Regions from separate parts of the Arthrobacter sp. SLBN-83 genome, predicted to be linked through region 2. Evidence: riboswitches for the same ligand, from Rfam matches in the RefSeq annotation. Region 2 holds a riboswitch; each other region holds the start of a gene.
The links. Region 2 has a riboswitch for cyclic di-AMP ahead of FBY30_RS02340 (M23 family metallopeptidase). Riboswitches for the same ligand answer to the same signal wherever they lie in the genome.
Positions count from the first base shown of each region.

Region 1 (10,194 bases), 160 kb from region 2:
TACGTGGCGCTCTTCCAGCTCACTCCGGCTTCAGAGCGCCCGTACATGGCCGGCTCCACCACCAACAGCTTCCTGGAACTGACCTTCGGCTACAACGGCCTGGCCAGAATCACCGGTTCGGGAGAAGTCATGCCCGGCGGCGGAGCCGGAGGAGCTGCAGGTGCAGCAGGTGGGCCAGCTGGCGGCTTCGGCGGCGGCAACTCCGGCTTCGGCGGGGCTGCCGGCCTGCTGCGGATGTTCGGGACGAGCTTCGGCGGCGAAGTGTCATGGCTGTTGCCTGCAGCCATGGTCCTGCTTGTGGCGGGCCTGTGGTTTACCCGGCGTGAAGTCCGCACGTCCCCAAGCCGCGCATCCCTGATCCTGTGGGGTGGCTGGCTCCTGGTCACCGCGGGGGTCTTCAGCTTCATGAGCGGCATCGTCCACCCCTACTACTCCGTTGCACTGGCGCCGGCCATCGCGGCCCTGGTGGGCATAGGTGCAGTGGAACTCTGGCGCGGCCGCGCATACTGGCCTGCCCGGATTGTCCTGGCGGCGACCGTCCTGGGCACCTCGATCTGGTCCTCCGTCCTCCTGGGCCGCGACGCATCCTGGCTCCCCTGGCTGCGCGTGGCGGTCATCATCCTCGGTGTCCTTGCCGCCGCGGCAATCCTGCTCCGCCTCGACGCACTGGGCACTGCCGGACGGTTCCGGCGCGCCGGGGCTGCCGCCGTCGTCGTCGTATCCCTGCTGGCCGGCGGGCTTGGGGCGGGTGCCTGGACCGTGGCCACGGCTGCTTCCGCGCACTCAGGCTCCATTCCGACGTCGGGGCCCGCGGGTTCGGCGGGCGCTTTCGGTGACCGGGCAGCAGGTTTCCGGGGCGACCGGACCGACGGCAGGAACTCCGCCACGGACTCTGCCACCGGAACCGACGGACTCGACACCATGAATGGCTTCGGCGGCGCACCCGATGGCGGCGGGGACGGTGCCGGTGGCCCCGGTGGTGCGGGCGGTCCCGGTGAAGGAACCCCCGATGCCGCTGTGACTGCGCTGTTGAAGGCCACCAGCACAAAGTGGTCGGCCATCGTCTCCGGTGCCAGCCAGGCGGCAAGCCTGGAATTGGCCACGGACACCAACGTCATTGCCTTGGGCGGCTGGAACGGCGGCGACCCGTATCCCACTTTGGCCGAGTTCCAGGACATGGTGGCCAAGGGCCAGATCGGCTACTTCATCGAGGGTGGCGCCGGCGGCATGGGCGGAGGGCGCATGGGTGGCCGGGGCGGCAATTCCGAGGTGGCGGCCTGGGTCCAGGCCAATTTCCAGGCCCAGACCGTGGGCAGCTCAACCGTCTACCAGCTCACCAAGTAGGACACCATGGCCAGCCAGCACACCATCGCTGTAAACACCGCAGTCCGCCCGGGAGGGAATCCGCTGGCGCGCCGGGCGGGGTTCGCCCTCCCTGACCGCGCGGCCTTCCGGCGGCGGCTGGAACTTGCAGCTGTGCTGGCTGGTACGGCCGTACTGTACGTGTGGAACCTCGGGGCGTCCGGCTGGGCCAACGCGTTCTATTCCGCCGCTGCCCAGGCCGGATCGCGGGACTGGGCAGCGTGGTTCTTTGGTTCCTCCGACGCCGCGAATGCCATCACGGTGGACAAGCCGCCGGCCGCCCTGTGGATCATGGGGCTGTCAGTCCGCATTTTTGGCCTGAGCTCCTGGAGCATCCTGGTTCCCCAGGCGCTGATGGGGGTTGGCACTGCCTGGCTGCTGTATCTCGCGGTGCGGCGGGCCGCAGCGCCGGCTGCCGGTGAGGTTCGGCTCGCGCACCGGGCAGGCCTGCTGGCGGCGGCGGTCCTTGCCCTCACCCCGGTGGCCACGCTGATGTTCCGGTTCAACAACCCGGACGCCCTGTTGGTGCTGCTCATGACTGCCGCCGCGTACGGGGTCCTGCGCGCAGTCCAGGAGGACCGGCTGCGCTGGCTCCTGCTGGCCGGGGTGTTCCTTGGCTTTGGTTTCCTGGCCAAACAGCTGCAGGTCCTCCTGGTGGTTCCGGGATTTGCCGTGGCCTACGCGGTGGCGGGCCCCTCCGGGATGTGGCGGCGGCTGCTCCGGCTGGTTGCCGCGGCGGCAGCCATGCTGGTTTCCGCCGGATGGTGGCTGCTGGCTGTGGAGCTGACTCCGGCGGACAGGCGGCCCTACATTGGCGGGTCGCAAAACAACTCCATCCTGGAACTAACCCTGGGTTACAACGGGCTGGGCCGGTTGACGGGCGACGAAACGGGCAGCGTGGGCGGCGGTAACGGCTGGGGTGTTCCGGGCCTGTTCCGGATGTTCAACAGCGAGTTTGGCGGGCAGGTTGCGTGGCTCCTGCCGTCCGCACTCATCCTTGCGGCGGGGCTGCTATGGGTGGGACGACGGGCCCCGCGGACAGATGCCGTCCGCGCTTCCGTCATCATCTGGGGCTCGTGGGTCCTGGTGACGGGCCTGGTGTTCAGCTTCATGGCCGGCATCATCCATCCCTACTACGCGGTGGCACTGGCGCCGGGCATCGCCGGACTGGCTGGCCTGGGCGGCGTTCTGCTGTGGCAGCACCGCCGGGAAGCAGCTGCGTGCATCTTCCTGGCTGCTGCGGTGGCCATGGCAGCCGTGATGGCCTTCTACCTGCTGGGAACCACGTCCGCCTACGGCCCATGGGTGCGCTGGCTGGTGCTCACCGGAGGTTTGGCGGCCGCAGCAGGTATCGGGCTCAACAGGTTCCTGGGCTTGCGTTCCGTGCAGCGGACGACGGCGGCCCTCGCCGTTGTTGCGTCGCTCGCCGGCCCCCTGGCCTACTCCTTCACCACCGCGGCGACGGCGCACAGCGGGGCAATCGTCAGCGCAGGGCCAGCCTCCGGCTTCGGCGCCGGCGGACGCGGGCCGGGAGGCTTCAGTGCAGCCGGCCGAAACACGTCCGGACGGGGCACGGGGCAAGGCTTCCCCGGGCAGGGATTCATGGGACAAGGCTCTGCAGGACAAGGTTCTACAGGACAGGGCTCTACAGGACAGGGCTTCCAGCAGCAGGCCAACCCCGGTGGGACTGGGGGGACTGGCGGGACAGCCCAAGGCGGAGCCGGATTTGCCGGCGGCCCCGGGGGCGGCATGGGCGGACTTCTCGGCGCACCCACCCCGTCGGCGGATCTTGTGGCCGCGCTCAAGGACGGCGCATCCAATTACACGTGGGCAGCAGCGGTAGTGGGCTCCAACAATGCCGCCGGGTACCAACTGGCAACGGAACTGCCGGTAATGGCGGTGGGCGGCTTCAACGGCACCGACCCCTCCCCCACCCTGGCGCAGTTCCAGGACCTCGTGAGGCAGGGAAAGATCCACTACTTCATCAGCGGCGGAACCATGCGGTCCACCTCCGGTTCGGATGCCGCCGGGCAGATCGCGCAGTGGGTGTCGGAGAACTTCACTCCGCAGAGCATCGGCGGCACTACTGTCTACGCCCTCGCCAGGTAACAACAGCCCCCGGCGTACGCAAAATAACGATTGGACGGGGCGCCCGCAGCAAACCGGCGCGCTGGAGATCGTGACATCCGTTACCTAAATGTGACATTGACGTACTTTTCCTGTACCGTCGATTGGGTGCGGCTCCCGTTCGGGCCGCATATCCCGGGTTGACGCCAAGCTCTGCCGCTTCCCCGGATTCCGATTGAGCAACGGCAGAGGCGGGGGACCCACCGTCCCGGGCAATGAACGCCCTTGGGGTTAAGCACGCACGTGATCTTTCCGTGCGGCCGGATGCCCTCATCCGAACCCGACAGCTAACTCCGCAGGTGTGAGAGGCGATCAATCATGTCCAAAAACACGGCAGAATCACGCCTGCATGCCAAGGCTAAACACCGGGCAGAGCAGCAGGCAGCTACAAAGCCCGCCAAGAAAACCAGCTTCGGCACGCGAGCCGGGATCCTCGCAGCATCCTGCGCGGTGCTGGTGGGGGTTGGCGCGGCAGGTCAGGCGACAAGCAGCATGACTCCGGTGTCATCCACCGATTCAAACTCTTCCACGGCAGCGGCCGACGCCCAAATGAGCATTGAGAAGAGCGAAATCCGTTCCAACCCGGCATCCTCGGTTCCGGCTGCAATCAGCGTGGCGCCCCAGGCAGCGGATCCAGCCCCCGCGCCTGCACCGGCAGCCCCCGCAGCTGAAGCCCCGGCTCCGGCACCCGCACCTGCTCCGGCACCCGCACCCGCTCCGGCACCCGCACCTGAGCCTGCGCCCGTCGTCGCGGTTAATGATCCGGCCGGCGCCCAGGCGTATGCAGCTGGCCAGCTGGCCACCTTTGGCTGGGGACCTGACCAGATGCAGTGCCTGCAGACGCTGTGGACCAAGGAGTCGGACTGGACCACTACGGCCACCAATCCCAGCAGCGGGGCCTACGGCATCGTCCAGTCCCTGCCTGCCGAGAAGATGGCCAGCGCGGGAGCCGACTACCTGACCAACTACCGCACGCAGATCAACTGGGGCCTGGATTACATCAAGAAGAGCTACCAGTCCCCCTGCGGCGCACTGAACTTCCACCTGGCACACAACTGGTACTAGGCACCCCTCCCCTGGCGCCAGCGCTTGAAGTGGGAACCACCCACTGAATCTCCCCACCTTTGGGGGCGCACGACGGCGCGTCCCCAGCACCCGCCGTCGTACTCCTTGTTGACGGGGCAAAGTTGAGGGATTCCAGCAAACCGCGGGCCGCATCATCACGATGCGGCCCGCGGTTTGCTTTCAACTGTTGCCTTGCCCGGCGTCCTGCGCACTGTTGTCCTGCCCCGTATTCCGCCACGGGATGTACTGGACGGCCCACTTGTTGCCGTCCGGGTCGGCAAAGTAGACGAAGTGGCCCCAAGGCAGCACCTCGATATCACTGACGTCCACGCCATTGTTCTTCAGGTGGTCGTGCGCTTTTTGGATGTCATCGACCACCATCTGAAGGGTGGTCCCCGTGCCGGGAGGAGCGTCCAAGAGCCCCTCGCCCATGCAGATGGAGCAGGCAGAACCGGGCGGCGTCAGCTGGACAAAGCGGACGTCGTCCGAAGGCCGCTCGTCGTAGTCGGCATTGAAACCCACTTTGTTGACATAGAAATCCTTGGCGCGGTCAACGTCGGATACAGGGACAAAGACAAGTTCGAGTTTCCAGTCCATCCGCACAGGCTAGCGGGGGGGACACCGATCGAAAAAGGGTGAAAACTACCCTGCGATGCCGTAAAGCCGGTCGCCGGCATCGCCCAGGCCGGGAACGATGTAAGACTTCTCGTTGAGCTTCTCGTCGATGGAGGCCAGGACGATGTGCACGTTGGCGTCGCCCAGTTCCTCTTCCAGCTTGGCCAGGCCCTCCGGGGCCGCCAGCAGGCAGATGCAGGTGACGTCGGACGCGCCCCGTTTGAAGAGGAACTTGATGGCCTCCCGCAGGGTGCCGCCGGTGGCGAGCATGGGATCCAGCACGAAGACCTGGCGGCCCGTCAGGTCCTCCGGAAGGCGCTCGGCGTAGGTGATGATGTCCAGCGTTTCCTCGTCCCGGGCCATGCCCAGGAAGCCCACCTCGGCGGTGGGGACCAGCTTGGTCATGCCCTCCAGCATTCCCAAGCCGGCGCGCAGGATGGGAACCACCAGCGGCGTGGGCTTGGTGAACGCGGTGCCGATCGTGGTGCTGACGGGCGTCTGGATGGTGACGGGTTCGGTGCGGACCTCCCGCGTGGCCTCGTAGGCCAGCAGAGTCACCAGCTCCTCCGTCAGCTGGCGGAAAACCGGCGACGGCGTGTTCTTGTCCCGCAGGACGGTGAGCTTGTGGGCGACCAGGGGGTGGTCAACAACGAGAGTGCGCATCCCCCAAAACTATCATCCAGCAGTGTCCTTGCCCCGGCTGCCGGACGCGCCCTCCTTGCCGGCGTCGCCGCCGTCGTGCACGGATTCCAGGACGACGTCACGCACCACGGGACGGTCGAACGTGGGCGCCGGGCCCGCATGCTGCTTGCGCCTCAACAGGTGGAACAACCGATGCGCCAGGATCACGATGGCCACCCAGGCCAGCCCCAGCGTCCAGCCGGCCATGACGTCCGTCAGCCAGTGGTGGCCGAGGAAAACCCGGCTCAGCCCCATGGCGATGATGAAGATCACGCCGGCCGTTATTGCCGTGACCCTCACCCAAAGCTGGTGGAACTGCAGGCAAAGGACATACAGGAGGACGCTGATGACCACCGTGGTGTTGAGGGTGTGGCCGCTGGGGAACGACGGCGAATCCTCGTAAGGCGGCACCGCATCAGCGTGGTCGGGGCGGGTCCTGCCCACGAGCTTCTTGCCGAAAGTGGTGGCCAGGATGGAGACGGTTGCCGCGCCGCCCACCAGGAGGAGTGGCCGCCAGGTCCGGGTCACGAACGTCAGCCACGCGGTAAGGATGCTGGCAAGGATCGGCATGCCCACGCCACCGCCGATGTTGGTGAACCCGGTGACAAAGGCATCAAGACCCGGGTTTCGCAGCGACTCCGCGTAGTGGAGGGCCGGGACGTCAAGGTTCGCGAGCCCGTCCTTGCCCACTACGTCGTCATAGACCTCGGCGCCGGCGAGCGCCATGATGACAACTATCGTTCCGCCGATGATCAGGGTCAGCCAGAGGGCGGCATAGGGCTTGAACCATCGGTCCATCCGCGCTTGGACTCTGCTCATCATGCCTCCCGGAAAAGTACGCAAGCTTAGTATCCCTCGAAACTATCATTGAGCCATGCTGTTGCCCGAAAAGAAACACAACGCCTGGATGGGCCTTGCCCTGGCTGAGGCCCATCGCGCCCTCGCCACGGAGGACGTGCCGATCGGGGCCGTGGTGATAGGGCCCGACGGCGACGTGCTGGGGTCCGGCCGGAACCAACGGGAGGCATTGGGAGACCCCACGGCCCACGCCGAGGTGGTGGCGATCAGGGAGGCAGCCGGACGGTTGCAGGAACGGGCCCGGCTCCACGGCCGCAGCGATGGCGGCTGGCGGTTGTCCGACTGCACGCTGGTGGTCACCCTGGAGCCCTGTGCCATGTGTGCCGGTGCCATCGTGCTGGCCCGGATTCCCAGGGTGGTGTTTGGGGCGTGGGACGAGAAGGCCGGGGCCGCGGGATCAGTGTTCGACATCCTCCGCGAACGCCGGCTCAACCACTGGGTTGAGGTGTACCCCGGGGTCCGCGAGGAAGAGTGCGCACAGCTGCTGCGGGAGTTTTTCGCAGGGCACCGGAGCACCCTCTAGACCGTTCTTTAGTCCCGGCCCGTTTTTCAGGGATGCACCGCCAGGAGGCCCAACATCTTTCCGGCGGTGCTGCTCCAGCCCGGCAGCCTGGTCCGCGCTTCAAGGGCTGCTGCCCGCCAGCTTTCCCGGGTTTGCTGGTCCGTCAGCCATTGGCGCAGGACACCGGCCAGGCGACCCGGACTCTCACTTCCCCCTGCGGGAAGTGGCAGCGCTGCCCCGGGAAGGCGTGACCCGCCGTCGTCCGCTGCCAGCCCGGCCGTGCCAAGCGCTTCCACTGCCCCCGTCCCCTCGCGGACAAGTACCGGGATTCCGTGGGCCAGGGACTCTGTGACGGCCATGCCGAACGCTTCGATTCGGGATACCAGCAAGGTCAGGTCAGTGCGGGCCCATTCGGCTTCGAGCCCGTCCCCCGTCAGTTCGCCCGCGAGCCGAACCCGCTCCTGCAACCCGTTGGCAGCGATGGCAGCCCGGACCTCTCGCGCGTAGTCCGGGTCCGCCTGGTCCGACCCCACGAAAGATGCAGTCCACTCAAGGTCCTGGATCCGGGCCAACGCCTCCACGGTCAGCACCTGATCCTTGTTGGGCAGCAGGGCGGCGACGACCGCCAGATGGGGAGGGGTGGAACCGACGGCGCGGGGTGCGGGATCGACTCCGGGCAGGACCACTTGGGCCTTCGGAAGTCCGCGCTTTGTCAGTACTGACGCCGCGGAGGTGCTGGTGCAGACCACCCCAGTTGCTGCCCGGAGCGCCCTGGCCTCCTTTTTCAGGGCAGCCGGCCCGGAACTTTCCGGCACGGGCATATGCACCAGGACCCATGTATTCCGTCCGGCCGTCCTCGCAAGTTCCAGTTCATCCGGCGCACCTACCGCAACCAGCCCGTCCACGAGGGCCACGGCACTGCCGGAATCTGTCCCCGGTTCCCATGCCCCCAGCAGGGCGCCCAGCCGGCGCCGTTCCTTCGCTGTGGCGTCCGGCCAGCCGCCATCGACGCTGACGACGTCCACCTGGGCTCCGAGCGCTTGCAGGCCGGCCACCAGGCGGGCGTTGTAGACGTTGCCGCCTGAGCTGTGGCGGATGTTGCCGGGGACCAGCAGCCGGATGGGGCGCACGGTTACGCGGTGAGGTCCAGGGAGTAGGTGGCCCAGGCGTCCGGATTCTCGCGCAGGGTAACGTCGATGCCCGCCAGCTCGCGGCCGTCGTCGCTGTCCCTGATCTTGGCGGCGACCTGCTGGGTGATGTATTCAGCGAGGGCTTCCGTGGTGGTGAGCTTACCTTCGAAGTCGGGGTGTTCGTCCAGGTTTTGGTAGTTCAGCCCGGCCAGCACGTCCTCGATGATGGTCCCGGCGGCACCGATGTCCAGGACGATCGCGTCGGAGTTAAGCGCACGACGGCGGAAGGTCACCTCGGCGACGAAGGTTGCCCCGTGCAGGCCCTGGGCAGGCCCAAACGCTTCACGGGGAAGGCTGTGGGCGATCATGAAGTGGCGGCGGACGGTCAGGCTGAACATGGGTTACCTCAAGTTGTCGTTGTTGTCTGTGGCTGGACTGGGTGCCGGACTGCTTCCGGGGTATTCGACCACATGGCACAGGGCTTGCAGGCTGCCGTCGGCCAGGTTCTGGACCACGTCCGGCAGGTCCTCGAAGCGGGATGATCCGGTGAGGAACGCGTCGAAAACGGGATCCTTGAGCAGTGATACGGCAAGGTCCAGGCGGTCCGCGTTGGTGCGACGGTGGCGGCGGGCGCGCGCCACCATGCCCACCTGGCTGGCCCGGATGGACAGGCGCCTCGCATGGAAGTCCTCACCCAACGGTACGGTGACCTCCCGGTTGGCGTACCAGGACATCTCGATGACATCACCCTCGTCGCCGACGAGCTGCAGGCTGCGTTCCAGGCCCTCCTGGGAGGCCGAGCAGTGGAACACGATGTCGCAGTCGGCCAGGGCGTCATCCGGCTGCGCGAACTCGACGCCCAGCGTGTCCGCGAGCTGCTTCCTGCCTGGATCAAGGTCCACCAGCTGCAGGCGCTGCAACGGGAAGGTGCGCAGCAGCGTTGCCACCATGCCGCCCACCAGGCCGGCGCCGACCACCGCGACGCGGTCCCCCAGGCGCGGCCCGGCTTCCCATAGGGCATTAACCGCAGTTTCGACTGTGCCGGTAAGGACGGCCCTACGGGACGGGACATCGTCGGGGATCCTGGTCAGGGATTCCACGGGAACCACGTAGCGGTCCTGGTGCGGGTTCAGGCAGAAGACGCGCTGGCCCTTCCACCCCTCGGGCCCCTCCTCCACGACTCCGACGGAGAGGTAGCCGAACTTCACGGGGCCGGGGAACTCGCCCTCCTGGTGCGGGGCGCGCATTTCCTCGGCGACCCGCGGCGGAACGGCCCCTGCGTGGACTACCATTTCCGTGCCCTTGCTGATGCCCGAGTACAGGGCACGGACAAGCGCTTCACCCGGTCCGGGGGCGGCAACTTCTTCCGACCTGAGCTCGCCGCGCTCCTTGGCAGTGGTCCAGTATGCGGTTGCGTGAATGGGGGTCTCTGAATTCGTCATCTTGCTGACGAATCTATCCGGACGCGCGGCGAGGGGGAAAGTCCGACGGCGGGTGTCGGGGTTTCGTGGCGACCTCGCACGGCTACCTTCGGCATGCAGTTCGAAGGCAAGGCTCCCCCTGTACCAGGCAAGCTCCTAGGCAGAGGGCGGATGCAAGCTCCTAGGCAGAGGGCGGGTGGAGGATGGCGTTAAGGCATGCCTCCCCCAAGGAGAAGCCCACATCCACCAAGTCCACGCAACCTGGAATTGCCCTTTTCAACTGCTTCAGTTGCGGCACCAGCTGCGTGGGCCACTTCGGTGGTTCCCAGTCCTGGTGTTCGCTTGTGTAGTGCCGGCCGGTGGGTGACGTCCAGCCGGGTGGCTCGTTTTTGGTGGCAGGGGTGGGTTTCCACCCGGTGGCGTGTCGGAGTTT
Region 1 covers NZ_VFMX01000001.1:681,456-691,649, forward strand. Annotated here, with positions in the region: gene FBY30_RS02975 (glycosyltransferase family 39 protein) at 1-1,344, shown strand, start outside; gene FBY30_RS02980 (glycosyltransferase family 39 protein) at 1,351-3,471, shown strand; cyclic di-AMP (ydaO/yuaA leader) riboswitch at 3,642-3,802, shown strand; gene FBY30_RS20615 (hypothetical protein) at 3,808-4,554, shown strand; gene FBY30_RS02995 (glyoxalase superfamily protein) at 4,735-5,151, opposite strand; gene upp (uracil phosphoribosyltransferase) at 5,197-5,832, opposite strand; gene FBY30_RS03005 (phosphatase PAP2 family protein) at 5,845-6,669, opposite strand; gene FBY30_RS03010 (nucleoside deaminase) at 6,725-7,231, shown strand; gene FBY30_RS03015 (glycosyltransferase family 4 protein) at 7,258-8,340, opposite strand; gene FBY30_RS03020 (6-pyruvoyl trahydropterin synthase family protein) at 8,343-8,738, opposite strand; gene FBY30_RS03025 (zinc-dependent alcohol dehydrogenase) at 8,742-9,782, opposite strand; partial or broken gene FBY30_RS03030 (DUF222 domain-containing protein) at 9,943-10,194, opposite strand, start outside.
Region 1: another riboswitch for cyclic di-AMP. It lies ahead of FBY30_RS20615 (hypothetical protein); the one in region 2 lies ahead of FBY30_RS02340 (M23 family metallopeptidase).

Region 2 (10,194 bases):
CTGGACAACCTGTCCGGGACCCTGTCCAAGGGCAAGTACCCGGAGGGCAACAAAGGCAAGGCCATTGCCGCCGCCCTGCGCAAGGTTGCCGACGAGCTGGACGTTTAGGCGCCCATGGATCCCCAACCTGAACAGCCGGGCGCGCCAGTGCAGGAGCAGGCTGCCAAGACTCCGCCAAAGCGCAAGGCAGGCTTGCCCGTATGGCGTACGGGCAAGCCTGACGCTTTCCTGGCCGCGGCTGTTGATGCGGCCCGCACAGCGGTGGAGAGCATCACGCCGGCCGCCACCATCGGGGCGCACCTTGCGGCCAAGAGCGAGGGCGACCGGTTGGTGACGCACCTGTTCGAGTCCCGCCTGGCGGGTTATGCAGGCTGGCAGTGGTACGCGGTGCTGACCCGCAACTCGCGTTCCAAGGTGGTCACCGTAAACGAGCTGGGCCTGCTGCCGTCCGAGGATTCCATCCTCGCGCCGGAGTGGGTGCCGTGGGCCGAACGAGTCCGCCCCGAGGACGAACGGCCCCAGGAGCCCGAGGTTAATGGGCACGAAGCAGAGGCCCGCGAGCCGGAAGCGCAGGAGCCGGAACCCCAGGAGACAGCGGCAAGGGATGCAGGAACGCAGGAACCAGGGCAGCCAGGGGAACCGACGGACGACGACGGAGCGCAGGCAGGAGCCTAGCCGCACCTTCGCCGGGAAACCGGCCCCTCCCTCTGCCGGGCACAACGAAAACGGCGCCGTTCGGGACAAACCCGGGCGGCGCCGTCGTACGTTAAGCGTGCCTGCCGATGGGCAGGCACGAGCTGCCGTTAGGACCTACTTGCGAAGCTCGCCCACCACGTAGTCGATGCTGGAGAGCAGGGCCGAGACATCGCTCGGCTCGATGGCCACGAAGGTGGCGATGCGCAACTGGTTGCGGCCCAGCTTCCGGTAGGGCTCGGTGTCCACGATGCCATTGGCGCGCAGGATCTTGGCTACTGCGGCGGCGTCCACAGACTCGTCGAAGTCGATGGTGGCGATGACGTTGGAACGCTCCTCCGGCTTGGCCACGAACGGGGTGGCGAAATCGGATGCCTCGGCCCAGCTGTAAATGCGTCCGGCGGAGTCGGCAGTGCGTCCGGCAGCGAAGTCCAGGCCGCCATTGGAGTTCAGCCACTGGACCTGCGCGTTCAGGGTCACCAGCGTGGACAGCGACGGCGTGTTGTAGGTCTGGTTCAGGCGGGAGTTGTCGATGGCGGTCTGAAGATCCAGGAAGTCCGGGATCCAACGTCCACTTTCCTTGACGCGGGCGGCCCGCTCCAGCGCGGCGGGGGAGAACAGGCCAAGCCAGAGCCCGCCGTCGGAGGCAAAGTTCTTTTGGGGCGCGAAGTAGTAGACGTCGCTCTGGGCAACGTCCACGTCCAGGCCACCGGCGGCCGAGGTAGCGTCCACCAAAACCAGGGATCCCTCGTCGGCTCCGGAGACCCGCTGGACCGGGGCTGCCACGCCGGTGGACGTTTCATTCTGCGGCCACGCGTAAACGTCCACCCCGGCCTCGGCCTGTGCCGCGGGACGCGTGCCGGGCTCGGACTTGATGATCGAGGAAGCTTCCAGGAACGGGGCCTTGTTGGTGGCCGCAGCGAACTTGGATCCAAACTCGCCGAAGGAGAGGTGCTGGGCCTTCTTCTCCACCAGGCCGAAGCTGGCGACATCCCAGAAAGCAGTGGAGCCGCCAACGCCAAGGACAACCTCATAGCCCTCAGGGGCACGGAAGAACTGGCTCAGTCCTTCACGGACAGACCCCACCAGGTTCTTGACGGGAGCCTGGCGGTGCGAGGTGCCCAGAATGGTTTTGGATGCTGCGGCGAGGGCATCGATCTGTTCCTGCCGGACCTTTGACGGGCCGGCCCCGAACCGTCCGTCCTTGGGCAGGAGGTCGGCGGGAATCGTGATGCTGGTGTCGCTCACAGGTGCTCCAATTCGGCGGGGACGAACGCTTTGGTCCGGACGGGCGGGTTGTGGTGGCCGGCAGCCGGGCAGCGGCTGTGCCATAGGCCTTTTCCATTCTGCCTGAACAGCAGCGGCGGGCGGGAACCGGCAGCGGCAAAGTCCAGACACTGAGACGATGTGCCGCGGGTGCAAGTGTTCCGCGCATGCGGCTTGTTGTGTGCCCCTTGGGCCGGCGGCTATTCGGACAAAGTCAAAATAGGCTAAGCTTTCCCCCGGACTACCTCGCGGGAAGAGGCGATACGGTGGGACAACGCAAGGTAATGCGCCCGAGGAGCTGAGCTGGATGACGGATCTGATCGACACTACGGAGATGTACCTCAGGACCATCCTGGAGCTTGAGGAAGAAAACATCGTTGCCCTCCGGGCCCGTATTGCCGAGCGCCTGCGCCACTCCGGCCCCACCGTCTCCCAGACCATCGGAAGGATGGAGCGCGACGGGCTCGTTGTGGTCTCCGGCGACAGGCATCTGGAACTCACGGACACCGGCCGCAAGCGGGCCACCGAAGTGATGCGCAAGCATCGGCTGGCCGAACGCCTGCTGGCGGACGTCATCGGGCTGGATTGGGCCTACGTCCACGACGAAGCCTGCCGCTGGGAACATGTGATGAGTGAGCGGGTGGAGCGGCGCATCTACGAGATGCTGGACCACCCCACCGAGTCCCCGTACGGCAACCCCATTCCCGGCCTTGCCGCGCTGGGCGGCCAGCCGGCCCCCGGCTTCGGTGACGGCGCCATCAGCCTGGTGGAGGCGATGAAGAGCTATGCGCCGGCGTCGGGCGTGACCATCAGCCGCCTCGCGGAACCGATCCAGGTGGAGCCGGAGCTGCTGGCGCAGCTGGACGAAGGCGGAATCCGGCCCGGGGCTGCCGTGGCGCTGGAACGCGTGGGCGATTACATCTCGGTGCGGGTGGCCGGGATTGAAGGAGCGCTGGAGCTTCCGCCCGAGGTGGCCGCACATGTCTTTGTGGCCATCGAACAGGGCTAAAGCCGGGCTGCCATACCCCGCGCCTGCCCTTCAACGCAAAGATAACGGAATTGTTACCAAGGGTCTTAAGCCCCTATAGTAGAACCAGTCGTTGAAACTTAAGCGTTACCTGATCCGGAGCCGAGCTCTGCCAGCGGGTCAGGTGCACGAGTCGTTACTGGCAGAGGCGGGGGAACCACAATCGGCAGCGGGGGACTGCCTTGGGGTGAAGTCCGTCAGCAGCAAGCCTCTCCAGTGAAGGATTCTTCCGGGAATACCCCTGCGCAGAAGCTTGCCCCTGGCGGGCCGGGTCTTTGATCTCTCTGACCCGAATCCGACAGCTAACTCCGCAGGCTTCTCCAGAGAGGAACCCTTCTTGACCATGCAGACCCCCCGGGGACGCCGCCGTGCTGCCGGCCCCCCTTCGGCGCCGCGGGTTGTCGAAGCTGCCGCAGCGGAGCGTCCCCGCGACCTCCATCGCGACGCCCGCCGCCGCCGGGGTCCGTTCCGCCAGATGACGGAGTTTGCCGCTGCCAGCGGCATAGGTCAGAAGGCCGGCATTGCCCTTGCGGCCACCGGCCTGGTGCTGACCGTAACCGTGCCTGCCACGAGTCCCGTCATGGCCACTGACACCGCCGGTAGCTCCCCGGTGGCAGCCTCTTCCGTAACGCCCCAGCCCCAAATCTCCGCCGATATCGGTGCCCAGATCGACTTCAGCCGCTCGGCAGTGGTGACCCAGGCGGACCCGGACGGAAAGCTGAAGCAACTCCTGAGTGCCCAGTCGGCCGGCTCCGTAACGCGCGCCGCGTCAGCCGGCACCCTGGCCGCACCGCTGGCCTCGCTTGTCACCGCTTCCCCCTTCGGCTACCGGGTCAGTCCCATCACCGGTGGTTCGGGCGACTTCCACCGGGGCCAGGACTTCGTGGCGCAGTGCGGGACCTCCGTCCTGGCCGCTGCCACCGGGACCGTGACCTTCGCGGGCTGGCATCAGTTCGGCGGCGGAAACCGGGTTGTCATTGACCACGGAAACGGGCTGGAAACCACGTACAACCACCTGTCATCCTTCAACGTCAAGGTGGGGCAGACCGTGTCCCGTGGGGACGTTGTGGCGCTGAGCGGCACAACCGGCGCGTCCACCGGCTGCCACCTGCACTTCGAGGTCCAGGTCAACGGCGAAGTGGTCGATCCCATGGGCTGGTTGTAACCGAATGATTGTCCACTCTCAGATCGCTGTGACCCGCCGTGACCTGAATGTGACATTGAAACAAAACTGCTGTACCGTCTAACTCGCGTCAACTTTTCCGAAGTTGACGCTCTTGAGTGGATTGCCTAACTCTGCCACCGCTCAAGGTCCGTTCGCATTTCATCGTCTGGCAGGGGCGGGGGAACCAATTTTGGCCTTCATCCAGAAGGCCTTGGGGTTAAGTCACAAGCTTCCCAGGAAGCAGCGTGGCCGGGTGACTCCCATCCGAATCCGACAGCTCACCTCGCAGGCATTGGGAGAGGCTACCTTCGTGTCTTCACGCCATAATTCTGCGCGCCACCGTGCGCAAACGGTTCGCACCAACCCCTTGGATGCCGTGTCCAAGGCCGTGAGTGCAAATGCCGGGACCGTAGGCCGCCAGGCTGCCGTTGTGGCAGCCGCATCGGGCCTCATCCTGAGCATGGGCCTGCCGGCCACCGCTGCAGACACCACTGCCGGTGTCTCAGCTTCCACCGAATCCGGTTCGGCCCAGACGGCCCTCGCCGTCACCGCTGCCCCCACGGCCACAGTTTCCTTCGAGCGTCCCGTGGTCAAGACCACTGCTGCTCCAAAGGTGGAAGCTGTGCGTACGCAGTCCACCGACACGGCAAACCGCACCGCTACTGCTGCCGCCGCCGCCGGCCAGGACGCCTCCCCGGTCACCAAGACCGCCGAGACCGTGTCCTCCGCAGCCACCTCAGGCATCGCAGCCATCGCCTACACCGGCATCGGCCACTCGTACGTGTGGGGCGGCACCAGCCCCGTCACCGGCTGGGACTGCTCCGGTTTCGTGCAGTGGGTTTACGCCCAGGCCGGCATCAGCATTCCCCGCACCAACGCGTGGAGCATCATGACCCCCACCTCCGCACCGCAGCCCGGTGACCTGGTTGTCCAGAACGGCGGCGCGCACGTTGGCATCTACGTCGGCAACGGCATGATGATCAGCGCACTCAACCCCTCGCAGGGCACGCTGCTCCACTCGCCTGCAGCCACCGGTACCTCGTCGTACTACCACCTCAACAAGTAGTTCTTGGGCTCCATGCTCCAAGGGCTATTTCTTTGCCCAAAGCTTTTTCGCTAGAAACCACATCCCCGTTCGGGACGCGCCGGCGTACCCCCAAGATGCCGGCGCGTCTATGACCCTTTGCCTGCCTACACGCGGTCGCAAGGAAAACGAAAGAGAGAACTGATGACGACTCGTGCTACCGCACGGCACCGCGCCGAGGTCACCAAGACCAACTCGATCGCTGTCATTGCCAAGGCTGTCAGCGACAACGCCGGCGGCATGGGCCGCCAGGCCGCGGTCATTGCCGCTGCTTCCGGTTTGGTCCTGACCAGCGGCATTGCGGCGAACGCCGCCGACGCAAACGTCAAGCGCGACTCCGCTCCCGCCTCCGCGCTGGAAGTTGAATCCGCGGTCGACGCCCCGATTTCCGCCGCTTCCACCATTGCCATCAGCTTTGAGAAGCCCGCTGTGACCACCACGCCGGCCCCGGTCGTCGAGCCGGAGCCCCAGGTTGAAGTGCAGGAAGCTGCCCCTGCTCCCGCCGCGGAGCCTGCTGCCCAGCCCGTTGCCGCTCCCAAGGTCACGGCCAAGGTTGCCACCGCCACTGCCCCGGCCGCTCCTGCAGCCCAGGCTTCCGCCAGCGGCAAGGGTGCCGCAATCCTCTCGGCCGCCTACGCCCAGCTCGGCGTCCACCAGGACTGCACCATGCTGGTGACCAACGCCTTGGCCGCCGTCGGCATCCACTTCCACGACTGGCCCGCCGGGTACCTGTCCCTCGGTGACACTGTGCCCGCCTCCCAGGCCCAGCCCGGTGACCTGATCTACTACGCCGATGGTGGCGGAGGAATGGCACACATCGCTGTCTACGCCGGAAACGGCATGGCCGTACATGGTGGCTTCAACGGCAACGACACCGTAGTCTTCAGTGCAAACGTGGGCTCCGGACCGGTGTTCATCCACGTCAGGTAAGCACCCCACGTCCGGCACAGGCGACAGCCCGTGCCTAATGTCCAAGGACCCCCGCCCTCGTGGCGGGGGTCCTGTGCTTTTTAAGGCAGTTCCCGCAGGCGGGGACGGCCTCCCGGCGTCGCCGTTTTCCGGGACGGTACCAGGGCGGCGATTACCTGATTTTGCACTTCTCTGTTTACTCTTGTGATGTCGATCCATAGCCCGGACATGCCGAGGGCAGCCGGCCCTCGTGCCCCTGACGGGTGCGGCCGTGAAGAGGTAAGTGCATGCGCACTCTCGTTCTGAATGCTGGATATGAACCGCTGGCGGTTATTACTTTCCGCCGGGCGCTGGTGCTTGTGCTCACGGGCAAGGCGAGCGTCGTGGCCGAGGGGGACGACCCCGTGGTGGGGCCCACCGACGTCCTGGGCCGTCCGTCCGTGATCCTCCTCAACCGGTACATCCGGCCCCGATACAACCATTCCACGGCTGTCAGCCGCAGGGGTGTGCTCAGACGCGACGGCCATAAGTGCGCGTACTGCGGCAAAGCGGCGCACACCATCGATCATGTCCACCCTAAATCCCGGGGCGGGGCTGACTCGTGGGAGAACCTGGTGGCCGCCTGCCTCCGCTGCAACAACGTCAAGGGCGACCACACGCCGGCCGAGATGGGCTGGACGCTTCGGTTCGTGCCCGAGCCTCCGCGCGGCACCATCTGGCAGATCAAGGAACTGGAGAAGCCTACCCCCGCGTGGGATCCGTTCCTTCTTCCCGAACGCGCTGCCTGACCCCGGTCCTGGGGAAACGGCGTGATTCCTGCGCCGGCCGGTGGTTAGGCTGGGGGAGTGCAAGAGAAGAGCCTGGCTTTTGATGCCTTGATTCTGGCCGGTGGAAGGTCATCGCGGCTGGGCGGCGTACCCAAGCAGTCCCTTGTCTTCCGCGGCCAGACGCTTCTGGAACGGGCGCTGGATGCTGCAGCCGGTGCCCGTCGGACTGTCGTCGTCGGCGACAGCGGCTTCCTGCCATCCCAGGGCACTGCATCACACCCGGTATCCCCATCACTCCCGGTATCCCCGGCCAACTGGCCGCCCGGCGTGCTCAGGTGCCGGGAGGAGCCGCCCTTGGCAGGGCCCGCGGCTGCCATCGCGGCCGGCCTGGACGCCCTGGCGAGAAATGGCGGAGATGCACCCTTTACCTTGGTGCTGGCCTGCGACATGCCGCTGGCGTCCGAAGCTGTGGCTGTGTTGTGGGAGGCGCTTTCTGCGTCTGCCGCCCGCCCCCAGGGAGGCGGTGGAGGCGGCATGATGGCCCGGTCCGGCGACGGGAGGGCACAGCCCCTGGCGGCTTTTTACAGCACGCCTGGGTTAAAACAAGCGTGTGCGGAGTTGGCCGCCCGCAACGGGTTGGTGAACGGCTCTGTGCGGGCTCTCCTTGCTAGTCTGGACGTGCAGCTTGTCACAGTCCCCGCCGGGTCCACCTCCGATGTGGATACCTGGGACGATGCTGCCGCGCTGGGGATTGCCGCCGGGACCCAGCGTGAAAGCACGGATCCAAGCGCGGGCGGAACTAACGTGGGAGGCAAGTCGTGAAAAGCCAGGACGAAACGCTGGAAGAATGGTGCAGGTCCCTTCTCCAGGCGTACAAGCTTGAGGACGTCCAGGTAGACATCAACGCAGTGCTGGCACTCGCCGGCGTTGCCGCCCATGCCGTTGTCCGGCCGGCCGCTCCGCTTACCACCTTCATTGCCGGCTTTGCCGCAGGCCTGGCTGCCGCTCCCGGCAGGGAGCTGGACGCGGCCTCCATGGACGCGGCGTTGGCCGTTGCCCGTTCCCTGGCAGCTGACTACGACGCTGAAGCCGCCGGGACTCCCGGCGAATGACTGCAGAAACCCGGAGCGATCCGGCGGAGCCGCCCGGTCCTGGCCCGGAGGACGCCGGCCCGGGAGAAACCGCCCCGGAGGAAAGCGGTACGGCTGACGCCGGATCCGGCAACAGGGAGCCGGGCGAAGCCGAACCCGGGCGCCCCCACCACCACCACCTGGCACACACGTGGGAAGAGGCCAGGCAGGCTGCCTACGATGCGGCCACCCCGATTCCTCCCGGCCCCGTGGCCCTGAACATTGCCCTGGGCCGGAAACTTGACCAGGACATCGTGGCACTCCAGGACATGCCGCACTATGCGTCCTCGGCCATGGACGGATGGGCAGTCAATGGAAGCGGCCCATGGATCCCGGTGGAGCCGGGCACCCGGCTGGCGCCGCACCAGGCCAGTCCCATTGCCACCGGTGGCCTCATCCCCGCAGGCGGCAAAGCGGTCCTCCGTACCGAGAGCGCAGTCCTCGGCCAGGACGATGAAGGCCCGGTGGTGATGTTGGGAGGCAAGGCCCGGCCGGGCGAACCCCGCGCGGGTGAACACGTCAGAAAGGCAGGGGAGGAAGCCCTTGAAGGAGACATCCTGGTCAAGGCCGGGGTGGAACTGAACCCGGCACACCTGGCCCTTGCGGCGCTGGCAGGCTACGACGAAGTGCAAGTTGAGGGCAAGCCGGTGGTGCGTCTGGTGCTGACCGGATCCGAGGTTGTGGAACGCGGTACCCCGGTTCCCGGCCAGGTGCGCGATACGTTCGGCCCGCAACTGCCGGCGGTGGTTGCCATGCTCGGAGGTATCCATGCCGGGCAGCAGCGGATCGGCGACTCGTATGCGGAATGGCTTGCTGCGCTCGAAGACGTGCTGCCGGAGGTGCCGGACGCGCCCGACCTGCCGGCCGACGTCGTTATTACCACCGGGGGCACCGGGCGCTCAGGCACAGACCACCTCCGGCGGGCCGTTGCAGAACTCGGCGGGCGGCTCATCATCGACGGCGTGGCAATGCGGCCCGGCCACCCCGCCGTCCTGGCCGAACTGCCGGACGGCCGCTTTGTCCTTGGGCTCCCCGGCAACCCGCTCGCAGCCATGATGGCCCTTTCCACCGTCGGTGCCCCCTTGTTCGCCGCCTTGGGGCACCGGGCCATGCCCACCGTGCAGGAAGTACCGTGCGGAACCATGATCGAAGCTGATCCTGGACGCACCCGCCTGATGCCCTTCCGGCTGCTATACGGAATGGCTTCCCCTGCGCAGCACACAGGCCCCGGCATGATGCGCGGCCTGGCCGCTGCCGACGGTGTGCTGGTGGTGCCGCCGCACGGCGTGCAGCTGGGCGAGTTGGTGCCGGCATTCGCGCTGCCTTGGGGGCCGCCCATCGCGCCGCCAAAAGAAGGGGCGGCCAAAGCCAAACCGAGAAACAACGCCCGGGCCGGGCAGGCCAAGGGTAAACCGGCATCCAACGGGCCCGTGGACTGGAGCGCGCTGCTGGGTTGAAGCTGAAACTCCCGTTCCGGCCTGTTGCGTTGGGCCTCTGCGCTGTGCGCCTCGGGACTGAGGGAGGTCCCGTTGGTGCCATGATGGAGTAATGAACAGGCAGGGTGGAATATGGGACGCCTAACCCAGCGCCGCAAGGTGCACAAGTATGTCCTGGACGGTTCGCCGGCCGCCCTGGAGTACCCGGTCCGGCACCGCGAAGACGTCCTGGCTGTGGAGGAACCGCTCGAGATCCGGTTGGGCAGTCTTTCCTACTCAGTCACCATGCGCACCCCGGGGGACGACTTTGACCTGGTGGCAGGGTTCCTGGTGTCCGAGGGCGTCATCTGGGCGCCTGAACAGCTGGTATCGCTGCGGTTCTGCGCCGGCGAGGACGAGAACGGGGTCCAGACGTTCAACGTGGTGGAGGCGCAGCTGCGGCCGGATGTCCCACTTCCCGATACCGGCCGCAAGGTCTACACGTCCAGTTCCTGCGGAATCTGCGGCACGGATTCCATCGAGGCGGTCCAGAAATCGTCCCACTTCAGCCCGCAGGCGGATCCGTTGACGGTGGACGCAAAAGTCCTGGCATCCCTGCCGGCGCTGCTGCGGAAGTCCCAGCGCGTCTTTGACGATACCGGGGGCGTTCACGCGGCAGGCCTTTTCACAATTGAGGACGACGGCGGGCCGCGGCTCCTGTGCCTGCGCGAGGACGTC
Region 2 covers NZ_VFMX01000001.1:520,654-530,847, reverse strand. Annotated here, with positions in the region: gene FBY30_RS02360 (cold-shock protein) at 1-108, shown strand, start outside; gene FBY30_RS02355 (DUF3027 domain-containing protein) at 115-675, shown strand; gene serC (phosphoserine transaminase) at 811-1,941, opposite strand; gene FBY30_RS02345 (metal-dependent transcriptional regulator) at 2,267-2,968, shown strand; cyclic di-AMP (ydaO/yuaA leader) riboswitch at 3,108-3,319, shown strand; gene FBY30_RS02340 (M23 family metallopeptidase) at 3,330-4,151, shown strand; cyclic di-AMP (ydaO/yuaA leader) riboswitch at 4,280-4,457, shown strand; gene FBY30_RS02335 (C40 family peptidase) at 4,528-5,217, shown strand; gene FBY30_RS02330 (NlpC/P60 family protein) at 5,380-6,165, shown strand; gene FBY30_RS02325 (HNH endonuclease) at 6,432-6,932, shown strand; gene mobA (molybdenum cofactor guanylyltransferase) at 6,990-7,733, shown strand; gene FBY30_RS20915 (DUF6457 domain-containing protein) at 7,730-8,023, shown strand; gene FBY30_RS02315 (molybdopterin molybdotransferase MoeA) at 8,020-9,498, shown strand; gene fdhD (formate dehydrogenase accessory sulfurtransferase FdhD) at 9,610-10,194, shown strand, end outside.

Region 3 (10,194 bases), 3.0 Mb from region 2:
CCGCTGTCCGAACGCCACGGTGGGGGCCGGCCGGTACAGCCGCAGGGTGGGCCCGATCCCGCCACTCCTGGCCCTGGCCAGCAGCTCCAGGCCAAATTCGAGGTCGCGGCCCGCACCAAGGGAGACGTCCTGCCGCACCACGGTGAGCGGGCGGAGTCCGGTGGCGGTGTCTTGCATGGCGAAGCTCCCTGGGCTGTGGCGTCGACGGTTTCGGTGGCGACAGGTTTGATGGCGGCGGCCGGACAGGCCATCCCTAGGGTACGCCCGACGGCGGCACGGGCTTTAACGCCCCCGGCGCCCCACCCACAGCGCGTGCAGCAGCGGCAAGGCCGATGCTGCCATCAGTACATTGCTTAGCGCGAGGTCGTCGACGCGGACGATCGCGCCGGCGAGCAGCAGCGCGCCGAAAACGACGGCGGAGGCCGAGCGGCGCACGGCCCTTTCCAGCCGGGCACCCTGCCGCTCCAGCCGCGGGACGGCCACCTGCAGTGATCCCTCGTCGATCCGTGTGGCCAGGGCGTCCAGCCGGCGGGGCAGGCGGAAGGCCACGGCGGCGGCGTCGACAGCCTGCCGGGCCACATCCTGCACCACGTTGCCGCGCTCGTCCCGCAGCAGCTGCGCCGCGTAGGGTTCCACCGAATCCCACAGGTTGAACCGTTCATCGAGGGCACTGCAGACCCCGGATGTCAGGGACATGGCCCGGATGATCAGCAGGAAGTTTTCCGGCAGCTGGAACGGCAGTGAGCGGACCACGTCGCCGAACTCAACGGCAAAATCGCGGAACTCCCGCGGGTCCACTTCGCGCAACTCGGCAAAGCCCATTCCGCCGAAGCGGGCAAAAAGCTGTGTCATGGCCCGCTCCAGCCCCGCGCTGTCGGCTGACGGCATCAAAACGCCCACATCGTTGATGGCTGCAACAAGTCCCTTGCCGTCGCGTGCGGCGGCGGCGATCAGCAGCTTCCGCAGCCCGCTGCGGGTGGAGGCTGTTACCTCCCCCATCATGCCGAAGTCGATGAACGTCAGTTTCCATGCAAGTTCCCCTGTTCCTGGCGGGACCGGGGTCACGAAGATGTTTCCCGGGTGGGGGTCGGCGTGGAAGAAGCCGTTGGTGAAGAGCTGGTCGAACATGATGGACGCGAACACCGGCGCAACCTCGGCGGGATCGATGCCGGCGGCCCGGAGCGCGCGTACGTCTGTGATCTTGATGGCCGTCACGTCCTCGAGGGTCAGCACGCGGCGGGTGGTCCGCTCCCACACCACGCCCGGAACCTCCACGCGGTCATCGCCGGCGAAGTCCGCGGCGAAACGCTCTGCGTTGACGGCCTCGTGCAGGTAGTCGATTTCCTGGAGGCTGGTCTGGGCGAATTCCTCCACGAGGGCCGGCATGTCGGCCCTGCGCGACACGAGCCGGATGTGGCTGAGCCAGCCGGCCACCTTGCGGAGCGCGGCGAGGTCGACGTCGACTATGGCCCCGATGCCGGGGCGCTGCACTTTCAGGACCACGGCGTCGAGCCCGGTGTCCCCGGCATCAACGGTATTGAGGCGGGCCCGGTGGGCCTGCCCCAGGGATGCAGCGGCGATGGGCGTTTGGTCCAGGGTGGCGAACACGCTTGCCAGGGGTGTCCCCAGTTCCTGTTCCGCCAGGGCAGCGATGGCCGGGAAGGCGACCGGCGGCACCTCGTCCTGCAGCCCCTCCAGCTCCTTGGTGATCTCGGGCGGAAGGACATCGAGCCGGGAGGACAGGAACTGGCCCACCTTGATCATGAGGCCGCCGAGTTCCACGGCCAGATCGTGGAACCGCTGCGCGAATCGGCGCATCCGGCTGGACCGTGTGCGCGAGGAGATCCCGCCGAGTCCTATCCGCGGCAGGAACAGTTCGAACCACCACGTGGCGGCGAGGTTCCGGGCGGCGAAGCGGAGGATGCGCCGGTAGCGCGCCCGGTGCTCGCGCATGGGCAGCGGCGGGTCGGCGGCCTTGTCCTGGACAGTCGACGCCACCCGGGTCAGTCCTGGGCGAGGATGGCGTACAGTCGGCGCCGGGCCTCGTCCAACGCCGCCACCGCCTGCTGCACCTGTTCCGGCGAGCCAATCCGGGCTACCTGGGCTGCCGCCTGGGCCAGCTCAATCCCGGCCTTGGGGAGGGAAGCAACTCCGGTTCCGTACTGGCTGTCCGCCGGATCCCAGGGCGCAGCACCGTGGTGGGCCGCCACTTCCTCCCGGCCAGCTTCGGTGAGGGAGTAGATCTTCCGGCCGTTGGATTCCTCGGCGCTGATTGTTCCTTCATCGGCCAGCAACTGCAGGGTGGGATAGACAGAACCTGCGCTGGGCTTCCAGCTGCCGCCGCTGCGCTCCTCGATTTCACGGATGATCTGGTAACCGTGCATGGGCCGCTCTGCGAGCAGGGCCAGCACGGCCGCCCTCACCTCGCCTTTCCCGGCGCGGGTTCCCACCCGTTTTTCGAACCGGGACCTCAGCTCTTCGACGGCCTGCCACATCCCGTCGAAATTACCGGCCCCGAATCCACTTGTTGGGTATGACGCACGCATGATGAACTCCTTCGTCAATCGCGAACGATATACAACGATACTCAGCGATACAGGAGGGCACCATAGCTGCGGGTCACGTCCTCCGAAGCGTCAGGATCTGTTCCGCGCGGCCAAACGGGCCCTGCCGATCGTGCAGCACAGTGGATGTGAGGCCGATCCCGTCACGGCCGAACGACACAGCGTTGTCCAGCCCCAGCCACTCCCCCTCAGGCCTGCGGTACATGTGGATCTGCAGGTCCAGGTTGGGGAACGCGTAGCTGTCCTTGCCGGGCGGAACCCGGGCGGCGATGCCGTTGGCGGTGTCCACCAGTCCCATGAGCCGCGCGAAATCCCCGCTGTCGGCGTGGTCGGTGAGCGGATGTTCGGTGCGCAGCCATACTTTCCCCGCCCCTGGCCGGTGCCCTTCGGCTACGCGCATCTCGAGGGACCGGATGTAGCCGCCGGGCCAGACGGCGGAGCCGTCATAAGGCTTGCATTCGTCAGGGCCCGGGATGGCGGCGTCCTCGACGGCGGCCACCTCACCGGTGTCGCTGGTCAGCATCCGCCACCCGGTGGCGCGGATCGCTGTCCGGCCGCCGGCCACCAGTTCGGCCTGCACCAGTTCGATGGTCCTGCCGGGCCGCAGCGTGGTGGTATCAATCCTGAACTCCCCACCAGGGATCAGGCCAAGGATCTCGTAGCTGATCCGCGCCATCCGCATGTCTTCGCGCGGCTGGTGCCGTTCCATGAGGTCCGCCAGCAGGCCGGATGCCGGTGCCATGTGCTGTTCATGGACATTCCAGGCCCCCTGGGCGTGGATGGTGGACCGGAACCGGCCCTCTCCCAGGTCCTGGTAGTAAAAGTTGCCCTCGGCGAGTTCGGGCAGGTCTGCGATCAAGGCTGGCCCCTTACGAAACGTTCAGTGAATTGCCACTAACTCTATCCTTCGCGTGAACGCCGCGCCGGGACGGCCGGCGAAATGTTAAAGGATGGGGGCGGCAATCCGACTAGAGTAAGGAACTGGTCCTGTCAGCAACCCTCAAAAGAGGTGTTTCATGCGCGTCATCAGCTACAACCTCCGCAAGCACGCTGCCAGCGGCGAACTCCTCGCCCTGGCACGGAACCATGACATCGATGCGCTGTGCCTCCAGGAAGTGGATGCCAGCGACCTTCCGGAAACCCTGGGCCCCCTTCATCTGGCCGACGCCACCAAGGGCAACCGGCTGGGGCTGGCTATTTATTACCGCACCAGCCGTTTTACTGCCCTGGACACCCAGTCCTTCGCGTTGAAGAAGTCCATGCATGACAGGGTGCTGGCCCCGGCCCACGAGCGGCTGATCGGCACCAGGGTGATGGACAACGAAACGCAGCATGAGCTGGTGATCGGCTCCTTCCATGCAGCCCCGCTCACGGCCTCCAATTCGCTGCGGCGCAAGCAGATCCATGCAGCGCACGCCGAACTGCTGAGCATGGGCAGGGGCCTGATGACCCTGATGGTGGGGGATTTCAACTACCCGTTCTTCACCAAGAACCTTGACATGCACATGAAGAACTCCGGGTACGCCCTGTCCCTCAGCAACAGGCGGACCTACACCCGGTACAAGGTGTTCAAGGGCCACTTCGACTTCGCTACGTCACTGGGCCTGGACATCGCCAGCGTGGAAACGCTGCCGCGCGGCAATTCGGACCACCTGCCCATCCTGGTGACGGCCGAGTACGGCGAAGGCTACTGACAGAAGACGCCGTCCGGCTTTACCAGGGTTCTTCACTCACCAAAGTTCCCCTTTTACCAAAGTTCCCCGGGATCCAGCCGCGCCAGCAGGTCCGGCCAGGCGGCCGCGAAGCCTGGATGCAGCTCCAGGGCCTCCACCTCGGCCACCGGGATCCAGAGCAGCGCAATGCTTTCGGGATCGCTGATGACGGGCTCGAAGGATTCCAGCACCCGCACCACCACGGTGGTGTAGGACCAGTACCCGTGGTCCAGTACCGAGGTGAACAGCACCTCGACGCTCTCCGACGGGACGGCAGCCTCCTCGAAGGCCTCCCGGAGCGCGCCTTCCACCGCTTCTTCGCCCTCATGCAGCGCCCCGCCGGGCAGCCCCCATGTTCCCCCGTTGTGGCTCCAGACGGCGCGGTGCTGCAGGAGCACGCCCTTGGCGGGGTCGTAGGCCAGGACACCGGCGGCGCCGAACCTGCCCCAGTACCGGCCACGGTCCCCTTCCACCCAGGCGTCGCCCGGGTCGCGTGGACCGGAGCGGGGCGGCGGGGTGGAGGATGTGCTGGAGTACGGAAAGTGATCCATTCCCCCAGTCTGACAGGTGGTGCGGCCGGCCGCAGTCCCGCCGCTCCACCCGTCAGGTGTTGTGTGCGCGGTCGACGGCGAAATCGCCGCCGGGATACATGACCGTTTCGTGCCCGTCGTCAAAGCGGACGACATAGGGCGGGCTTCCGCCCTCGCCGCGGACTTCCAGAATCACTCCGTGCCGGTCCGAGGACCCCACTGTCCTTCCGTGCACCACGATGCGGTCGCCTTGGGCTGCCTCCATGGCAATCACCTCCCAGCCCCCAGATTACGACTGCCGCGGGCACGGGAACAGGGCACCATGGCAGGATGCGCATATGCCATTGAACCTTGTCTTCATCGCCGACACCCACGTGCCAAAGCGCGCCAAAGACCTTCCCGGGCTGGTGTGGCGGGCCATCGAAAGCGCCGACGTGGTGTTCCACGCCGGTGACTGGGTGGAGGCCGCGCTGCTGGACGAGTTCGAGCGGCGAAGCAAGCGGCTGCTGGGCGTATATGGCAACAACGACGGCCCGGAGCTGCGCCGGCGGCTTCCCGGGACAACCACCACCACGCTGGACGGTGTCCGGTTTGCGATGGTGCACGAGACAGGGCAGGCAAAGGGCCGCGAACAGCGGTGCGAAGCGCTGTATCCGGAGGCCGATGTCCTGGTGTTCGGGCACAGCCACATCCCCTGGGACACCGTCTCGCCCAGAGGGCTGCGGCTGCTGAATCCGGGCTCGCCCACGGACCGCCGCCGGCAGCCCTCCTGCACGTTCATGGAAGCCGTGGTGGACGACGGGCGGTTGGCGGAGGTCAGGCTGGTGGAAGTGCGGCGGGATTGACGTTGCCAGGCCGAAGGGCCGCTTGGCAGGGCGGGGTTTCATTGCCTAGGCTAGGGAACCGTAAGCATGCTTAGCTTTTTGGGTTCTGCGATTCCCTGAATGCAGGCTGCTTCAGTTTCCGGGGCGACGAACCAGCCCGAGTCCGCACGAACAGGAGGACCACCATGACTGACCAGTACACCTTCCGTAATCCCGTGACTGCCTACGAAAAGATTTCCCCGCCCAAGCAGCACCAGCCCGAGCCGGGCCTGGATGCCGAACTGGCACCCAAGGCCGATCTGGGCGAAGAAACGTACCGCGGAACGGGCCGGCTGGAAGGCCGTCGCGCCATCGTGACCGGCGCGGACTCAGGCATCGGCGCCGCAACGGCCATTGCCTTTGCCAGGGAAGGCGCCGACGTCGTCCTTTCCTACCTGCCCCAGGAAGAGGAGGACGCCTCCCGCATTGCCGGAATCATTGAGGCCGCAGGCCGCAAGGCGGTCAAGGTGCCGGGCGACCTCAAGGATTCGGCGACATGCCGGGAACTGGTGGATACCGCTGTTGCTGTGCTGGGCGGGGTGGACATCCTGGTCAACAACGCCGGGAAGCAGGTGGCCCAGGAAGACCTGCAGGACATCACCGACGAGCAGTTCGACCACACCCTGAAGACCAATGTGTACGCCATGTTCTGGGTGACCAAGGCCGCCGTCCCGCACATGCCGGCCGGGTCGACCATCATCAACACCACCTCGATCCAGGCGTACAACCCGTCCCCCACCCTGGTGGACTATGCCACCACCAAGGCCAGCATCAACAACTTCACCAAGGGGCTGGCGCAGCAACTGGCCCCCAAGGGCATCAGGGTGAACGCCGTGGCCCCGGGCCCGATCTGGACCCCGTTGCAGGTCAGCAGCGGCCAGCCCAAGGAGCAGCTGCCGGAATTCGGGCAGTCCACCCCCCTGGGCCGGGCAGGACAGCCCGCGGAGCTGGCACCCGCCTACGTCTTCCTGGCCTCACCCGAGTCCAGCTATGTGGTGGGCGAGACGCTGAACGTCAACGGCGGAAGCCCCACGCCTTAGCAGGGCCCCCGGCCTGGCTGACCCGTCAACTTGGGGTCAGTCAGCGGCCTGGGCGGCCAGGATTTCGTCGGTGGCAGGATCCGGCTCGCCGTCGAAGAACTGGGCCAGGACGGTCTTGAACACTGTTTCTCCGGGTGCCGCCCGGAGAAACAGTGTCATGGACGACCGGAGCTTTTTGGCATCGATGCCGCCGAAAATGTCCTCGGCGGACTGGTCGGCATGGTTCGCCAGGACCAGCGCGCACTCCAGCAGCCGTGGTCCCAGTACCTCGTGGTCCAGGTAGGCGCGTGCCTCGGCGAGTGACGAGATGGCGTACTTGCGGGACGTTGCGCTCTGCCCCAGGCCGGAGATCTGCGGGAAGACGAACCACATCCAGTGCCCGGATTTCCTGCCGACCTGCAGCTCCCCCAGCGCCTGGTCATAGGTTCCGCCGCTGTTTTGCGCGGCAACAAAACGGTCAAGGTCAAAGTGCTCGTTCATGTGGATCTCCCGGTTTTCGAGGTCAAAGGGGCAAATCGTTTTCGAGAGCCGCTGCCGCTGCCTGAAGCTGCGGATCCGGGTCGTCCCGCCACCTCGCAAGGACCACACCGGCGCGCTGCCGCTCGCGCTCCCCGAGGCCGGACAGCAGCGGCACCAGGACGTCGGCAAGGAGGGGTTTCGCCAGCTCAGCCGCCTGGGCAGAACGCAGGAAGCCTTCCAGCCGGGTCAGGTCCGAGTGCCGGAGCAGGCGCACCCTTGACTGCAACAGCACCACGGCCGCCAACCGGCGCTCAAACACCGGGCGGGAGCCGGGCCTGGGCTGTCCCCACAGGGCGGAGGCAAGCATCACCGTGGCGTCGTGGTCCAGGTCCTTGAATTTGCGCAGCGCATCGCGCACCGTGCCGCGCACCGCTCCGATGGAGGAGCCGTAAGAGTCCATCGCCCAGCCCAGCCGGTTCCCGACGTCGTCCGCCCGGTACCAGGCGCCCTCGTTCTGGAGGGTCCGGTCAACGAACTCCACCGCCGCGGACACCATGTCCGCCGAGCCAGTCATCGTCCCCGGCCCGAAGACGCGTGCAGAATACAGAACGGCGTCCATGGCCGCGCTTCCAGCCTGCCTTCCGCAATGGATTGTCCACACACTGCACAGATGCCATAGGTTCCCCCGGCCAGGCGGGCCAGCGCCGCGTCAATCTGGTCCAGGCCGGCCGAGCTCTGCTTCAGGAGCGCCGAAGCCTGCGAAAGCTCGAAAGCGATGGTGGCCCCTTCGGGATCGTGCTCGTCATCGACATTGGAGTCCTGCCGGGCCGAATTCGCCGCCGCGATGTCAGCCCGCAGCGCCGGCAGCAGCTCCAGCCGCCGCGCCCGCTCCTCTTCGAGCAGCTCCCGGAACCGGTCGAAATCTGGCATGGAAACAGCCTAGCGGTCCGACGGCGGAGTGTCGGAATGGAAACGGCCATTGCGATGAGGGGGCAGCACTGTGACCGCGCGTCCGTATCCGTAGCGTTACCTGTCCTGATGCCCTGGCATTAGACGAGGTCAAACCCGGCCGCCGATAACATCCAAACGTTTGCGGAATTCGAGAGCGGGACCTCGTATGTTATCCAAATGTGACAATGCCGCCGCATGTGGGTTATGGTCTTCAGGTGTCCCTCTCAGTCGGGACATTCCCATCAGTATGCCGAGCCCTGCCGCTGATCATGGGATACAACCGCTCCAGCTGGCAGGGACGGGGGAACCAAGTTTCCGCGGCCACTTGTGGCCTTGGGGTTAAGTCGATAGCGCCTCCGTCCGTTACGGGGTTGCTTCCGGCCGGGTATCTCCAGCCCGAACCCGACAGCTCACCCCGCAGGCATGGGAGAGGCGATCAACCGTGTCAAAAAATTCCACCACTGCCCGTCACCGCGCAACTCCGGCCCGCTCGATTGTTCTCGAGGGCCTCGCCGTGACAGCCAAGTCCCAGGCCCGCTCGCTGGGCCGCCCCGCGCTGGCAGTTGCTGCAGCGTCCGGCATTGCCTTCGGCGTCGGCGCGCCGGCCCACGCCGGTGTCACCGGCCCGGACACCACTGAAAAGACCAACGTGCAGGCCTACTCCGCACCTGCCGCCCCCGTTGCGGCTCCGGCAGCGGCAGCAGGAAGCGTCCACACCGTGGTTTCCGGCGATACCCTCGGTGCCATCGCGTCTGCTTACGGCGTCAGCCTGAACGATGTCCTGTCCGCCAACGGCCTGGCCCTGTCCTCGGTCATCTACCCGGGCGACCAGATCCAGATCCCCGGTGCCGGCTACACCGCGGCACCGGCTCCGGCTCCCGCAGCAGCACCCGTGCAGACTGCAGCCGCCGCTCCGGCCAACACCGGCATGAACATGTCCTACGCCTCGGCCACCCCTGTGTCAGCTCCCACCGGCACGGGCACCGGCGCTGCCATCCTGGCAAACGCCTACGGCCAGCTGGGCATCAAGCAGGACTGCACCGCCATGGTTGAGAAGGCGCTGCGCTCGGTGGGCAAGTCCGTCGGCGATCTTGCCCCCACCCAGTTCTTCCAGTACGGCACCATGGTAAGCGCTCCTGCTCCCGGCGACCTGATCATCACCTCCGGCCACGTGGGCGTTTACGCCGGCAACGGCCAGGTTGTCAGCGGCGGCGTGAACGGCTACGACACCCAGGTGCACTCCATCAGCTGGCTCGGCGGCTACTCCGCGGTCCGCGTCGCCTAATCTTCGCGCAACCGCGCAGGCATAAAAAGAAAGGGCGGCAGCCGGTAAAACCGGCTGCCGCCCTTTTCCGCATCCGCCCTTCGCATCTGCAGCTGTCAGGTCCCGCAGAAGGTCATGTAGTTGCCGAAGTCTTCAGGGGCGCCTTCCGCGTAGCGTTCAAGCCCGGGCCGTTCGGTAAAGGGGTCGCTGACTGCCTCCAGCAGTTGCTGCAAGGGGGACAGGTTTCCGCCCGTGGCAGCGGCCAACGCCTCCTCCACGAGGTGGTTCCTGGGGATGTACGCCGGGTTGACGCTGTCCATCAGCTCCGCGTCCGGTTTCAGTGCCTGCCACCGCTCTGCCCAGGAATCAAACGCAGCCAAATCAAGGACCATGCCGCGCACCGGACGAAGGTCGCCCCGGGCCGCCTTGCCAAGGTTACGGAAGAAGAGGGTGTAATCCACGGGTCCGTCCTTCAGGATGGCAATGGTGCCGTCCACCAGCGCGGACATGGTTTCCCCGTCACTCTCCCCGCTGCCGAGGCCGAGTTTGGCATTCATCCCGCTGGTCCATGCCCTGCTGTATTGCCCCCGGAACCGGCCCAGCACCTCCACCGCCGGGGCAACCGCCTGCTCCTGGTCTTCGTGGATAAGCGGCAGCATCGCCTCCGCCAGCCGGGCAAGGTTCCACTCGGCCAGAACCGGCTGGTTGGCGTAGGCGTAGCGGCCACTGACGTCGATCGAACTGTAGACGGCGGCGGGATTGAACGCGTCCATGAACGCGCAGGGGCCGTAATCGATGGTTTCCCCTGAGA
Region 3 covers NZ_VFMX01000001.1:3,525,337-3,535,530, reverse strand. Annotated here, with positions in the region: gene FBY30_RS16595 (lipoate--protein ligase family protein) at 1-177, opposite strand, end outside; gene FBY30_RS16590 (ABC1 kinase family protein) at 283-1,953, opposite strand; gene FBY30_RS16585 (PadR family transcriptional regulator) at 2,004-2,546, opposite strand; gene FBY30_RS16580 (thioesterase family protein) at 2,620-3,423, opposite strand; gene FBY30_RS16575 (endonuclease/exonuclease/phosphatase family protein) at 3,581-4,258, shown strand; gene FBY30_RS16570 (NUDIX domain-containing protein) at 4,312-4,827, opposite strand; gene FBY30_RS16565 (DUF1918 domain-containing protein) at 4,880-5,071, opposite strand; gene FBY30_RS16560 (metallophosphoesterase family protein) at 5,145-5,651, shown strand; gene FBY30_RS16555 (glucose 1-dehydrogenase) at 5,816-6,709, shown strand; gene FBY30_RS16550 (DUF1810 domain-containing protein) at 6,746-7,189, opposite strand; gene FBY30_RS16545 (DNA alkylation repair protein) at 7,212-7,742, opposite strand; gene FBY30_RS16540 (TraR/DksA family transcriptional regulator) at 7,739-8,098, opposite strand; cyclic di-AMP (ydaO/yuaA leader) riboswitch at 8,388-8,558, shown strand; gene FBY30_RS16535 (LysM peptidoglycan-binding domain-containing protein) at 8,562-9,404, shown strand; gene FBY30_RS16530 (protein adenylyltransferase SelO) at 9,500-10,194, opposite strand, start outside.
Region 3: another riboswitch for cyclic di-AMP. It lies ahead of FBY30_RS16535 (LysM peptidoglycan-binding domain-containing protein); the one in region 2 lies ahead of FBY30_RS02340 (M23 family metallopeptidase).